DNA from 2 places in the Streptomyces venetus genome. Region 1 is predicted to be linked to the other one. Evidence: riboswitches for the same ligand, from Rfam matches in the RefSeq annotation. Region 1 holds a riboswitch; the other holds the start of a gene.
What was found. Region 1 has a riboswitch for ZMP and ZTP ahead of ABEA82_RS07740 (glycine hydroxymethyltransferase). Riboswitches for the same ligand answer to the same signal wherever they lie in the genome.
Positions count from the first base shown of each region.

Region 2: linked by a shared signal. The riboswitch ahead of ABEA82_RS33835 (bifunctional 5,10-methylenetetrahydrofolate dehydrogenase/5,10-methenyltetrahydrofolate cyclohydrolase) and the one ahead of ABEA82_RS07740 (glycine hydroxymethyltransferase) in region 1 are both predicted to bind ZMP and ZTP.

Region 1 is NZ_BAABET010000002.1:619,280-626,579, forward strand. It holds gene ABEA82_RS07735 (hypothetical protein) at 1-152, shown strand, start outside; gene ABEA82_RS07740 (glycine hydroxymethyltransferase) at 166-1,614, opposite strand; ZMP/ZTP riboswitch at 1,649-1,735, opposite strand; gene ABEA82_RS07745 (glutathionylspermidine synthase family protein) at 1,861-3,042, opposite strand; gene ABEA82_RS07750 (hypothetical protein) at 3,058-3,411, opposite strand; gene ABEA82_RS07755 (antibiotic biosynthesis monooxygenase) at 3,809-4,387, shown strand; gene pabB (aminodeoxychorismate synthase component I) at 4,418-6,871, shown strand; gene ABEA82_RS07765 (benzoate-CoA ligase family protein) at 6,868-7,300, shown strand, end outside.
Region 2 is NZ_BAABET010000013.1:55,060-62,359, forward strand. It holds gene ABEA82_RS33825 (alpha/beta fold hydrolase) at 350-1,042, shown strand; gene ABEA82_RS33830 (hypothetical protein) at 1,326-1,448, shown strand; partial or broken gene ABEA82_RS38770 (serine/threonine-protein phosphatase) at 1,543-1,695, opposite strand; gene ABEA82_RS33835 (bifunctional 5,10-methylenetetrahydrofolate dehydrogenase/5,10-methenyltetrahydrofolate cyclohydrolase) at 1,725-2,591, opposite strand; ZMP/ZTP riboswitch at 2,614-2,699, opposite strand; gene ABEA82_RS33840 (TetR/AcrR family transcriptional regulator) at 2,887-3,495, opposite strand; gene ABEA82_RS33845 (SRPBCC family protein) at 3,542-4,006, shown strand; gene ABEA82_RS33850 (phosphatase PAP2 family protein) at 4,645-5,196, shown strand; gene ABEA82_RS33855 (hypothetical protein) at 5,481-5,600, opposite strand; gene ABEA82_RS33860 (gas vesicle structural protein GvpA) at 5,670-6,038, opposite strand; partial or broken gene ABEA82_RS33865 (DUF2382 domain-containing protein) at 6,437-7,266, shown strand.

The DNA.
Region 1 (7,300 bases):
GGGGTGACGTCCGGTGGGCGGTCGTGGGGCTGGTGGCGGGGCTCGCGGCCGGCGTCGGCGGCACGCTGCTGACACGCCGCGTGGCGGCCCGGCGGGAAGCCGGACCGCCACGGGAGGGGCCGCGTCAGGTGCTGATCGACCTGGACGAATGACGAGCCGTGGGCATCAGCCCAGGTCGATCTCCGGGTACAGCGGGAAACCGGCCACGAGGTCGGTCGCGCGGTGCGAGATCTCGTCGGCGATCTTCGCGTCGAGGACGTGGGACGCCTTGGAGGGGGCGCCCGACTTGGTCGTGCCCGCCTCCGCCGCGGTGAGGACACGGTCGATCAGACCGGCCACCTCGTCCATCTCCGCCGTGCCGAGACCACGGGTGGTCAGGGCCGGGGTGCCGATGCGGATGCCGGAGGTGTACCAGGCGCCGTTCGGGTCGGCGGGGATCGCGTTGCGGTTGGTGACGATGCCCGAGTCGAGCAGGGCGGCCTCGGCCTGGCGGCCGGTGAGGCCGTAGGAGGAGGCGACGTCGATCAGGTTCAGGTGGTTGTCCGTGCCGCCCGTCACCAGCGTCGCGCCGCGGCGCATCAGGCCCTCGGCGAGAGCGCGGGAGTTGTCGACGATGCGCTGGGCGTAGTCGCGGAAGGACTCCTGGCGGGCCTCCGCGAGGGCGACCGCCTTGGCGGCCATGACGTGCGGCAGCGGACCGCCGAGGACCATCGGGCAGCCCCGGTCGACCTGATCCTTCAGCGAGTCGTCGCACAGGACCATGCCGCCGCGGGGGCCGCGCAGCGACTTGTGGGTGGTCGTCGTCACGATCTGGGCGTGCGGGACCGGGTCGAAGTCGCCGGTGAGCACCTTGCCCGCGACCAGGCCGGCGAAGTGGGCCATGTCGACCATGAGCGTCGCGCCGACCTCGTCGGCGATCTCGCGCATGATCCGGAAGTTCACCAGGCGGGGGTAGGCCGAGTAGCCCGCGACGATGATCAGGGGCTTGAACTCGCGGGCCTGGGCGCGCAGGGCCTCGTAGTCGATGAGGCCGGTGGCCGGGTCCGTGCCGTAGGAGCGCTGGTCGAACATCTTGCCGGAGATGTTCGGGCGGAAGCCGTGGGTGAGGTGGCCGCCGGCGTCCAGGGACATGCCGAGCATCCGCTGGTTGCCGAAGGCCTGGCGCAGCTCGGCCCAGTCGGCCTCGGTCAGGTCGTTGATCTGGCGGACGCCGGTCTTCTCCAGGAAGGGCACCTCGACACGGGCGCCGAGGACGGCCCAGAAGGCGACGAGGTTGGCGTCGATGCCGGAGTGCGGCTGGACGTAGGCGTGACGGGCGCCGAAGAGCTCCTTGGCGTGCTCGGCGGCGAGGGACTCGACGGTGTCGACGTTGCGGCAGCCGGCGTAGAAGCGGCGGCCGATGGTGCCCTCGGCGTACTTGTCGCTGAACCAGTTGCCCATCGTCAGGAGCGTGGCCGGGGAGGCGTAGTTCTCGGAGGCGATCAGCTTGAGCATCTCGCGCTGGTCGGCGACCTCCTGGCCGATGGCGTCCGCTACACGGGGTTCGACGGCGCGGATGACGTCGAGGGCGGCGCGGTAGGCGGTGGAAGCGGTGGAGAGGGGCTCGGCTGACATGGATGGGACCTCCGGACGTTGTGTTCAGCGTTCACGGTACGGCCCAGGCGCACGGCTCTGTCTGCTCGGGCCGCTCCCCGATGGTTGGTCCCATCCCAGCGCGCCAGTCACGGCCCGGTGGTCAGCCTACCGGGTGGGGTGGGCGGGGAGCGTCTGCCGGGTTGCTCGTCGGTGCCGGGTGCGGGTGCATTGTGGTTGATCGCGCAGTTCCCCGCGCCCCTCAAGGGCGAGACCCCCGCACCCTGTCTAGAGGATCACGTGGGGCAGGAAGCGGGCGTACTCGTCCGTGATCAAGCCTGAGGACTCCCGGATGCCCAGGCCCGCCGACTCGTTCTCCACCACCCAGGCGCCCAGGACGACCCGGTTGCCGTCGAAGTCGGGGAGGGGGGCGAGCTGCTGGTAGCAGCAGGGTTCGTCGCGCAGGGCGGGGGCCGTGCCGGGCTCGTGGATCGTGACGCCCGCGCCCTCGCGGCCGAGGAGGGGCTTGGCGACCCAGCCCGTGGCGGGCAGGTCTCGGGGGCCGTCCAGGTACGCGGGGAGGAGGTTCGGGTGGCCGGGATACAGCTCCCAGAGGATCGCCAGGAGGGCCTTGTTGCTGAGGAGCATCTTCCAGGCCGGTTCTATCCACAGGGTGGAGCCCGTGCCGCCGCCGTTGTCGAGGGTGTCGAGGACGTGGTCCGCGAAACGGTCGGTGGTGAGCCACTCCCACGGGTAGAGCTTGAAGATGCTGCGGATGAAGCGGAGGCGGTTGTCGACGAAGCGGCCGGAGAGGCGGTCCCAGCCGATCTCCTCCATGGCGATCCAGTCGGTCGCCAGGCCCGCCTGCTCGGCCGTCTCCTTGAGGTAGGCGACCGTCATCATGTCCTCACCGAGCTCGTCGGCGGAGGAGTACGCGAAGTACAGGGGGCTGCCGGGCGGGAGGAGGGCGGCCTGTTTCCGCCAGGCGGCCAGGAGGCGCTCGTGGAGGGAGTTCCACTGGTCGGCGCCGGGGAAGCGGTCCTCCATCCAGAACCACTGGGGGGACGCCGCCTCCACCAGTGAGGTGGGGGTGTCGGCGTTGTACTCCAGGAGCTTGGCCGGGCCGGTGCCGTCGTAGCGGAGGTCGAAGCGGCCGTAGACGGAGGGGAGTTCGGCGCGGCGGCGCCAGGCCTCGGCGACCGCCCGGGCCACCCGGGGATCGGTGATGCCGAGGTCCGCGAAACGGTCCTCGGCGACGATGTGTTCGGCCGCCGCCAGGCACATGCGGTGGAGTTCCTCGACCACCTCCTCCAGTGCCTCGACCTCCGGGAGGGTGAAGACGTAGTAGGCGCTCTCGTCCCAGTAGGGGCGCAGGGAGTCGTCGGGGTAGCGGGTGAGGGGGTAGATCAGGCCCTGTTCCTCGACGGTCGGCTGCCAGTCGGGGCGGGGTTCGATGGTGCGGCGTTCCATCTGCGTGCGTCCCGGTCAGCCGCCGCCGCTGCCGGAGCCCGAGCAGCCGAAGCCGCCCCGGTCGACGGCCTCGCTGCGGCTGAAGGTGCCGTTGTCGGCGTAGCCGCTGCTGACGTCGGCGTCGTAGTACCAGTCGGCGTCCGTGCCCTTGGTCTTGCCGGTCTTCTTGCGGCCCTTGCCCGAGGAGGAGCTGCCCGACGCGCAGTTCTTGTCGGCGACGATCTTGTAGCCGTTGATGTAGTCGTAGCTGTCCCGGTCGACACAGCGGCGGTCCGGGTCGGAGCCGCAGGCGGACAGGGCCGCCGCGAGGACCCCCATGCCGCCCAGCACCACCGTGCTCGAGCGCAGTCGTCGCCGTGTTTCCGCCATGTCCGTGTCTCCCCGTCGTGTCCCCGTCATGTACTGCCGAGCGGTCAGCCTAGAGAGCGGTGTGAGCGGTCGCGCACGGCCCCCCGCCCGGGATCCCCTCCCCTGCCGTCGTTTTGTGATTTTTGGAATGGTGTGCGCCCTTGGTGCCAGTGCCGGTGCCGGTGCCGATCGGCGGTGCGGCTCATCGACGGGCTGGCGCCCGCCTCGTTCCTGTTGCCGACCTCGCCCTCCAGCGCGGGTCGGTGACCACCCCAGCCCCGGGGGCGGTGCCGCCGCAGTGATCGGAAGGGCTTTCCCATCTGCCGAAAGTCTCCAATCATCTGGACAGTCCGCGAGCAGCCGGAAAATTGTTTGTTGAATCTTGAACGCGCAGGGAGCGCTTTCCGTAAGGGACGGCGTGGCCAGTAATCCCGTCACGGTCACCGTGGCCTATCGCGTGCTGCCGGGCCGTGCGGCCGACTTCCACTCCTGGGGGTGGGCCATGCTGGGCGCGACCGCGCGGCAGCCGGGGTTCCTGGGGGGTGGGGTACTTGTCGACGGAGAGGCGGAGTGGCATGTCGTCTATCGCTTCGCCAGCGAGGGTTCGGCTCTGGCCTGGGAGCAATCGCCCTCCCGGGCACAGTGGGACGCCCGGCTGGAGGGCGTCGCCCGGGAGGCGGAGCGCAGGAGGGTGCCGGGCGCCCGGGCCTGGTTCGACGCGCAGACGCTGACTCCCAAGCCGCCGGCTCCGCCGTCGAAATGGAAACTGTGGTTCGTGAATATGAGCGCGGTATTTCCGCCGGTGCTCCTGTTCAATCTGACGGTGCTTCCCTATCTCGGTGACCTCAACGCCCTGATTCGCACGCTCCTGTTGTGTCTGTGTGTGACAGCCCTTGTCACCTGGATTCTCATGCCTCGGCTCCAGCGTTTCTTCCGGAAATGGCTGTACCCGTCGCTCCAGGCGCTGCGCGGGCGGCACAAACGCCGGGCCACCTAGGCCCGCGAACGAACAGAGGGAGGTGGGCGGGTGAAGACCCTGCTCATCGACAATTACGACTCGTACACGTACAACCTGTTCCAGTTGATCGCCGAAGTGAACGGCGAGGAGCCGGTGGTGGTCCGCAACGACACCCCCGCCGGTGAACTGCCGGACCTCCGGGGCTTCGACAACCTCGTGGTGTCCCCCGGCCCCGGGCACCCGGCCGACGCCCGTGACTTCGGCATCGGGACCAGGCTGCTCGCGTCGTCCCCGCTGCCCGTGCTCGGCGTGTGTCTCGGCCATCAGGGCATCGCGCTCGGGGAGCGTGGGATGGTGGAGCCCGCTCCGGAGCCGCGCCACGGGCATCTGTCCACGATCCGGCACGACGGACAGGACCTGTTCCACGGCCTGCCGCAGCACTTCACCGCCGTCCGCTACCACTCGCTGTCCGTGCGCGAGCCGCTGCCGGAGACGCTTCAGGCCACGGCCTGGGCGGAGGACGGTGTCCTGATGGGACTGCGGCACCGCAGCCGGCCGTTGTGGGGCGTGCAGTTCCATCCGGAGTCCGTCCTCAGCGAGTACGGCCACCGCATGCTCGTGAACTTCCGGAACATGACGGCCGAGCGGGCCGGCAAGCTGCGGACGAAGAACACGGCGGTGCCCTCGCACGAGGCGCCCGCCCGGCGGCGGACGGTCGTCCCGGAGTGCGACGCGGGGGTCCGGCGGCCGGCGGGACGAACGGCGGACGTTCCCCAGTCCCGGGCCACGGCCGCGGCCGTCTTCCAGGTGACCACCCTCTCCCAGGCCGCCGCAGGCGCGCCCGGCGGGGCCGTCGCGACCAACGGGACCGCAGCGCCCGGCGGGGCCGTCGCACCCAACAGGACCGTAGCGAGCAACAGGACCGTACCGAGCAGCGGGACCGTCGCAGCCAGGGGGACCAAGACGGCCACCCCGCCCGCCACGGCACCCACCGCCGCCATCCCCCGCCCCCGGCGCCCCGAACGGGTCGGCTACCGCCTGCACACCCGCCGCATCACCGGTGCCGTCGACACCGAAGCCGCCTTCACCCGGATGTACTCGGGCTCCTCGCGCGCCTTCTGGCTGGACAGTTCGCTCGTCGAGCCGGGACGGTCGCGCTTCTCGTTCCTCGGGGACGACAGCGGGCCGCTGGCCGAGTCGGTGCGGTACGACGTGACGACCGGCCGGTGCGAGATCGAACGGGCCGGGCGGCCGGTGCGGAAGGTCGCGGCGAGTGTCTTCGACTACCTCAAGCGGCAGTTGGCGAACCGCCGGGTCGACGCCACCGGGCTGCCCTTCGACTTCACCGGCGGGTACGTCGGCTACTTCGGCTACGAGATGAAGGCCGACTGCGGGTCCGCAAACCGGCACCGCTCCCCCGCCCCGGACGCCGCCTGGCTGTTCGCCGACCGGGTGATCGCGGTGGACCACCAGGAGGGCTTCACGTACGCCGTGTGCCTGGCGGAGGACACCCCGGAGGCCGCCCGGGAGGCCGCCGACTGGCTGGAGGGCGCGCTGGCCGACCTCTCCTGCGTGTCGACGGAGCGGCCGCCCCTGCCCGGGTCACCGGCCGCCGCGGATTCCGGCGCCGCCGAGCCGTGGCTGGTGCGCGACCGGGCGCGGTACCTCGCGGACATCGAGGCCTGCAAGCAGGAGCTGCGCGCGGGCAACAGCTACGAGATCTGCCTGACGAACGCCGCCCGTTTACCCGCTCCGCCCGACGCGTTCGCGTTCTACCGGACGCTGCGCCGCGACAACCCGGCCCCGTACGCGGCGTTCCTGAGGTTCGGGGAGCTGGAGGTGGCGGGCTCCTCGCCCGAGCGGTTCCTGCGGATCGATCGGTACGGAACCGCCGAGGCCCGGCCCATCAAGGGCACCGCGCCCCGGGGCGACGGGCCGGAGGAGGACGCCCGGCTGCGGGACGCCCTCGCGTCGGACGCCAAGACGCGGGCCGAGAACCTGATGATCGTCGACCTTCTCCGCAACGACCTGGGACAGGTGTGCCGGACGGGCACGGTACGGGTCTCCAAGCTCATGGCCACGGAGACGTACGCCACGGTGCACCAGCTCGTGTCGACCGTGGCGGGACGGCTGCGGCCGGGCACCGACGCGGTGGACTGCGTCCGGGCCTGCTTCCCCGGCGGGTCGATGACCGGCGCGCCGAAGCTGCGCACGCTGGAGATCATCGACTCGCTGGAGACCGAGGCCCGTGGCGTCTACTCGGGCGCGCTCGGCTACTTCGGGTGCGGCGGCGGCGCGGATCTCAGCATCGTCATCCGGACCGCCGTGTTCACCGGCGGTGAGATGCACCTGGGGGCGGGCGGCGCGATCGTCCTCGACTCCGATCCGGACGCGGAGTACGAGGAGATGCTGCTGAAGACCGCGGCTCCCATGCGCGCCCTGCACCAGCACACGGCCGACCGGATCCGGCAGCAGGGCCCGCCGGGGGACCGGGCCGGGGCGGCCGAGGAGGCCCGGCGATGACCAGTACCCAAGTCGCGCCGCATCCGGCCGAGACCGAGGCGCCCGGGAACCTCGCGGCCCAGCTGGCCGGGCTCGCCGAGCGGCGCGGGTGGGGCGGGCGGACCGCCTTCCACCAGGGTCACCGGGCCTGGACCCACGGCGAGGTGCACGACCTGGCGGCCCGGGCGGCCACCGTGCTCGCCGGGTACGGGGTGCGTCCCGGCGACCGGGTGCTGCTGGCGCTGCCCGATTCCGTCGCCTGGGTGACGGCCTTCCTCGCCACCGCCCGGCTCGGGGCGGTCGCGGTCGTGGTCAACCCCGAACTCCCCGCGGCCGACCACGCGTTCCTGGCCGAGGACACCGCGGCGGTGCTGTGCGTGACAGGGCCGGGTCTGGAGGAGCGGTTCACCGGCCGGCCGGGGCTCGGCGCCGACCAGCTGATGGCGCTCG
Region 2 (7,300 bases), on a different contig from region 1:
GAAGACTCCGGGTCCGGCCAGCTGCATAGCGCCGTATCCCATGCGAGTGATGGTCAGGTCGTCGGCGAGAGTCAGCGTCCGGAGCCTCGCGTGGGTCGTCCTGAAGTGTCTCCCGGGAATGTGCCAGCCATATCCGACTGGATGAAACTGCCGGGAGCGGGTGACGGCGCCGACGACGGCTTCGGCGGTGTCGCGGCGGGCCGGGCGGCGGGCCACTGTGATGTCGGGGCAGGCGTGGGCGAAGTCCATCTTTCGGCTGCCCCTGGCGGGGCTCGGCGTGCGGTGGTTGCCCCGCCGGGATTTGCTTGGTGAGTCGACACCTCCGGCTTCGCCGAAAGGACACCGTTCCATGGCTGACAGGCCCGCGATCGTTCTGGTACACGGCGGTTTCGTGGACGGGTCCGGCTGGCGGCCGGTCTACGACCTGCTCACCCGCGACGGCTACCGCGTCCGCGTGGTGCAGAACCCGACCCTGTCGCTGCAGGGAGACACCGCCGCAACGCGGTTGATCGTCGACGCTCAGGACAGCCCGGTCGTGCTGGTCGGTCACTCCTACGGCGGCGCAGTCATCACCGAAGCAGGCACCAACCCGAACGTGGCGGCACTGGTCTACATCGCGGGCTTCGTGCCGGACGCGGGCGAGTCGGTCAACACGCTCATCTCCGGTTTCCCCACCGACGTGCCCGGACCGCCGATCCTGCCGCCCAAGGACGGCTTGCTGTTCCTCGACCGGGACAGCTTCCACACAGCGTTCGCCGGCGACCTGCCCGCCGATCCAGCCGCGTTCATGGCCGACTCGCAGGTCCCCTGGGGGGTGGACGCCCTCGGCCAGCAGGTCACTCAGGCCGCCTGGCGCACCAAACCGAGCTGGTACATGCTCACCACCGAGGACAAGATGATCCCCCCACCCGCCCAGCGCACCATGGCCGGCCGAGCCGGCTCGACCACCGTCGAGGCCGCGGCCAGCCATTCCGTGTACGTGTCACAACCGGATGCAGTGGCCGACCTCATCAAACGGGCCGCGGCTGCCGTGGCGCCCTAGGGTAGGCGCTGTCCGGCGGATCAGGTGGCCGTGATGGCACCAAGTTAGTTCTCGCGGGGGGCGGGCCGGACTGCGCCTTGTTGCAAGGTGTTTGTGCCCCTCGGGCATGAGCAGGACCGCCAGTGCGGCGAAGTGGGTGATCGAGGGCTTCACCCAGCGTCGGCTTCCTGACGATGCCGCCTGGCTCACGAGCACCATCGCTCATTGAGCCTACGGATCAGTGGCGGGCGCGGCTTACGGCATCGTGGCCGGATCACTGCCCAGGCCCTCCCCTGCATATGGCGTGCCTTTCGGCGCTGCGGTGTTCGCCGGTGACTACGTCACCTTGCCGATCGCAGGGCTCGACAAGCCGATCTGGCAGTACGACAACATGGGCCAGCAGGTCGCCCTGGAGATGGTGCAGTAGTTCGTCGGGATCGTCCTTGGTCCACTTGGGCGCTTGTTCGGTGAGGGGGGGAGAAGAGTCCTTCGCTGTTGCGGGCTTCGGTGACGCCGTCGGTGTAGGGGAACAGCAGGTCGCCGGCCTCGAAGGGGAACGTCTGGACGTCGCAGGCGGTGATGCCGAAGGGGCCGCCGAATCCGATCGGGAGATGGCTGGGCGGCCCCCGTCTCTGCGCCGCCATCGTCGACCGGCTCACCTTCAACGGCGCCATCAGAAGTCAGTGAGCTGCTCGCGAGGCCATCACTGGTGCTGCATTCCGAGCTGGTTCGCCGCGGCCTGCACGGTCTGCGTGAGCAGGACGGCAATGGTCATCGGCCCGACGCCACCGGGAACCGGTGTGATCAGACCAGCTCGGGTGAGGGCGGTGTCGTAGTCCACGTCGCCGACGTTTCCCGGGTTGTAGCCGGCGTCGATCACGACCGCGCCAGGCTTGATGTCCTCACCGCGGATCAGCCGGGGCTGCCCCACGGCTGCTACCACGACGTCCGCTTCCCGGACGACCGCCGACAGGTCGGTCGTCCGGGAGTGGCAGTACGTCACCGTTGCGTCCTCGGCGAGCAGGAGCATCCCCGCCGGTTTGCCGAGAATCGCGCTGCGACCCACCACGACGGCGTGCTTGCCTGCGAGTTCGACGTCGTACGCTTCCAGCAACCGCATGATCCCGCCCGGAGTGCAGGACACGAAGCCCGGCAGCGCGAAGCTCATCGCGGCGAAGGAATGCATCGTGACCCCGTCGACGTCCTTCTCCGGAGCGATGGCCTCGAACGCCGCTCGCTCGTCGATGTGCGGGCCGCAGGGGTGCTGGAGCAGGATGCCGTGCACTTCCGAATCGCTGGACAGGCCCGCGAGGGTGTCGATCAGTTCGGCGGTCGTGGTGGTGGCGGGCAGACCGATATGCCGGGACTTAATGCCCGCCTTCGCGCACCGCGCTCGTTTCATGCGGACGTACGTGGCCGACGCGGGATCCTCTCCTACCAGCACCGTCGCCAGACAGGGACGGGTCCCCGTGCGCCGTGAGATCTCCGCCGCCTTGGCAGCGGCCTCGTCGACGATGCGTTTGGCAAGGCTGGTGCCGTCCATGATCCGGGCCGTCTGAATCGGAGACATCGTTGCCCTCCAGGCGTTGCTGACCACTCGCCCAGGCGCACGGCATCGACGTCACGTCAGACCGCTCCCCGGTGGTGCTCCACCTCAGCGCCAGTCACGGCCCACGCTGCACTGTAGTAGACGCAGCATGCACACACCGATCAGCGCCCTCGGGTGGAAGCGACGCGCGAAGGGCCGCCCCTCCGCAATGACGCCAGATCACGTGAACACTCCTGACGCAGCCACACACGGCATCGACGCTGCGAAGCAGGTCGAGGGACGTCTGGCCCAGCCGCTTTGCCTGATCGGTGACTCGTCACTCCGAGCCGTAGTAGAGCCGGAGGAACTCCTCCATCGCCGCGTCGACGCCGGCGCGGTCACCGGTAGCGAGCAGGTCGAGCAGCAGACCGCGGACGGTGGCAAGTCCCAGCCTGGCCCGCTTCCGGGCCGCGTCAGGCTCCGCCCCCGCACCGACCTCAGCAGCTACGAGCGGCTCCAGCCAGTCCGTCACAAGGCCTTCGAGGACCGGGACGGCCTCGGGACGGCCGCGCAGCGCGTGCCCGCAGATTTCGAAGAAAAGCCGTTCCTGACCGGCCAGCCGAGGGTCCGTCAGTTGCCGCCACAGCAGCCGCGCGACATCGGCGGGCGAGAGACCGGGCTCCAGGCGCAGCCGGGACAGCACATCGCGCTGGCGCCGCTCCGACGTCCGGACGATCTCGACGAGCAACTGTTCCTTGGAGCCGAAGTAGTGGATCAGCATGCGGTGACTGACACCGATCGCGGCGCCCAGCCCGCGCAGGCTCAGGTCCGCGATGCCGTGTGCCGCGACGTGGTCGACAGCCGCGTCCACCAGTTGTGCGCGCCGATCCCCAAGCGCGCCTTGCTCAGCCTCGCCCTTGGGATGCGAGTCGTCCGTGGTCACCACGTCACGACTGTACCAATCGGTACATGCCGCATGTACCGTGTGGTACATGAAGCCTGTCACCGTGTCGATCGACGTGCCTCAGACTCCCGAGCAGGTCTACGGCTTCCTCGATGTCATGGCCCACCACGAGCGGTTCACCGACCACTACCTGACCAACTGGCGCTACAGCGGCCCCGCCCGGGGCATCGGATCGTGCGCCACGGTCACCGCTGCGCTGGGCGGCACGAAGACCGATGTCACTATCAAGGTCATCGAGGCCGAGGCGCCGCGGCGCATCGTCGAACACAACGTCAGCGCGGCCGGTCGGCGACTGGCTCACGGCACCTACGCCATCGAACCGCTGCGAACCGGTGGGACTCACATCTCGTTCACGTACACGTGGGTGCACGCCCCTCTCGCCGACCGGCTGCTGGCCCCCCTCGTGCGGAACACGATGCGGCACGCCAACCGCACGGTCATGCGACGCCTGGCCAGCGAGCTGGCTCGCCACGTGTCCGCCGCCGAATCCTGACGTCGACAGATGCTGCCCCTTCCCCCAGGCGCAGGCCTGACACACCCACGGGGCCCTGCCCTCGGGCACGGGCTCCTCTAGCCGGCACTGCGTCTTAACCAGTGCCGAGTGCGGGGCGGACGTCGCCCTCGGGGCGCTGGAATGAGGACGGATGTGCCCCGAGCGCTGACCGCCGCGGCGACGGTATCGACCGAGTACGGGACACACTGCTCGCGGCATGAGTGCGTGTTTCTGATCTGGGATGCTGCGGCAGGCAGTGGCTGATCGTCAGGGATAAGGTCGCCAGCAAGTCGAGAGCGCGTTCGGCGGATGGAGGCGGCGGGAACGTTCACTGCGTATGGCGGCCTTGACGGGAGTAGCGGTCACCGCGACGGGGTGCACGGGTCGTTCGCACGGGTGGGCCCGGGACACCACAAACAGCACCAGCCGCACGCCGAGCTCGTCCGCCACCCGGATCGATGCCAGCCTCTTACCGGTCCCCGTCGCCGACACGGACACCCCGCGTCCCCACACGCACCACCGACCAGCCCAAAAAGCTTCTGTCGCTGGTTGTTGGCAAAGTGCCGGTGTGGCAGGCCAGGAGAGGCTGATCCCGCCTCGCGCGGCTTACCTCGGCGCTCTTGGGAAACCTGCAGTTCATGAGGCTGATGACGGGATTGCGCGAAGCTGATCGAGTGGTGACGCAGAGGGTGGCCTTCCGCATCCCGCCCAGCGTCGGCAAGGTGCTTTCGGCAGTGGAGGAAACTGCTGAGAGCACCAAGCTGTGGTGCGGCGCCGCCGCCGCGATGGCGTCGCTGGGCGGGTGGCGCGGCCGTAAGGCGGCAGTCAATGGCCTGGCCGCTCTGGTTCTCGCACAGCTGATCTCGAACGGGCTGTGCAAGCAGGTGGCCGACCGGCCTCGGCCACCGAAAGAATGGTTCCCCCACGACGAGGTCGACGACCGCCCCGACTCCTCCTCCTTCCCCTCCGGGCACACCGCGGCCGCGGTGGCATTCACCGCTGCCGCGGCACCCGCATGGCCGGCCGCCGCCACGGCGTGCGCCCTGCCGACCGCCATGGTCGCCCTCGAGCGGGTGCAAAGCGGCTCCCACTACCCCACCGACGTTGCCGCCGGCGCCGCCATCGGCCTGGCCAGCGCCTGGCTCACCCGCCGTTCCCTGGGCCTGATCCTGCGCCGCTGGCTGATTTGAGCTGCGGGGAGTGGTCGCGGTTCCACAATCAGCAGACCGAGCATCCGGGAGCGCGTCAGCAAGTCGAACAGATGAGCCTCGTGATTGACGTCGCCGTAGAAACACGGTCTGTTTTCCCATCACCACAGCCTCCGGCTCGGGGAACGCTTCTGCGGCGGCCTCCGGGACGGGGCCGGCGACACGTAACTCATATCCGCGAGCCGTTGACACGCAGCTCGAGATGCGGGTGATCCTGGCGGATGTCGTCGACTGCTGCCAGGAACCGCTCCGCACGGCGGCGGCGATCATCTCCCCGAGCCGGATCTTCTGCGGAAGTGGTGCGCACGCTCGGTGAGCACCGTGGTCACCGTTTCCCCGTTCGGGGAGGCGCTGCCGAACCGCATCGGCAGGACCACAGCGCCCACTCCGGCTTCGTCCCGTACACGCTGGTGGGCGAGCAGATCACGGCGCTTGGCCGCATCTCCTCGGGGGCGTCACCGACGCTCCCGACCCTCGTCGCGTGACTTCTGGAAGGCATCCGAGATCGTCTCCGCTGCGCCGGACAGGGCCCCCTTGGTCTTGCCCCGGGCGCCGGACTCCGTGACCTGCCCCGTGAGCTCCGTGAGGCCGGCCGGCTTGCGCGGCCCCGCTTCCAGGTCGAGGCGGTTGCACGCCTCGGCGAAGCGAAGGTAGGTGTCCACGCTGGCAACCACGATCCGTATGTCGATCTTGAGGATCTCGATACCGACAAGGGAGACTCTCACGAACGCATCGATCACCAGCCCGCGGTCGAGAATGAGTTCCAGAACGTCGTAGAGGCCGCTGGAACCGCCCCCGCCACCCTGCTGCGTCGCCACCGTCATCGCGACCAACCCCTTGTTCGTCTGTCTCTGCGCGGTCCCGTCAGCGCTGCCCCTCGCTGCGACGCAGGCTTCCGGGTGCGAGTAGCCGCCACCGCCTTCGACCAAACGTACGTACGAGCTTGGCGAAGGCCTGCCGGACAGCCACACCGCAACCGCTACGAAGGCTTCGGCCCTGACCTGGCGGACGGCGCTCAGCCGCCCTTCCCTATGCCGCGCGATCACCGGCCCGGCTGCGGGGAGTGTTCCTGCACCACCAGCCGGTACGGTCCGGGGGACACGAAGACGCCCGAAATGCCCACTTCTTCATTAATTCACTGTCTTGTTCCGGTTTTGTGCGCAGTGGGGTGGTGAGCCGGAACAGAACGAGCCGCACGCGAGAGCGAGAGGGTGAGCAGTCAGTGATCACCCACGAGCAGATCCCCACCGTGCTCGACCACCCGGTCTACGACACGGACGGCAACAAGATCGGCGATGCCAAGCATGTTTCCTCGACGACACCACCGGCCAGCCCGAGTGGGTGAGTGTGAAGACCGGCCTCTTCGGCACCAGTGAGTCCTTCGTCCCCATCCACGACGCCAGCATCGTGGAAGACCACTTGGAGGTCCCCTACGCCAAGGACACGGTCAAAGACGCACCCAACGTCGACGTCGACGCAGGCGGGCACCTCTCCGAAGACGAGGAACACCTCCTCTACGAGCACTACCACATCGACTGGGACGCAGCCTGGCAACAGGCGAACCGGGCCGGCGAGGGCGGCTGGGCCCGCGCCGGCACGGGGACGTCAGTCCCCTCCGGCGACGAAACGGACGCCTTGGCGACGGCCGTGTCCGGCACCGCCCGCCCGGATGACGCCATGACGCGCTCGGAGGAGCGCATGCGCGTCGGCGTCGAGCGTCGTGAGGCCGGCCGGGCGCGGCTGCGCAAGTACGTCGTCACAGAAGAGGTGCAGCTGACGGTTCCTGTGCGCCATGAGGGAGTCCGTGTCGAGCGGGAGCCGATCACGGACGAAAACCGCGATGCCGCACTTTCCGGGCCGGAGATCAGCGACGCCGAACACGAGGTCATCCTCCATGAGGAACGCCCCGTGACGCAGACCGAGACCGTGCCGGTGGAGCGGGTACGCATGTCCACCGAGGAACACACCGAGGAGGAGACGGTGCGCGGCCAGGTCCGCAAGGAGCGGATCGACACCGAAGGCGTAGACGACGAAGGCGGGCGCGACACCTGACACAGCACCCACTTCGCGCTACGCAGGCCGGCCC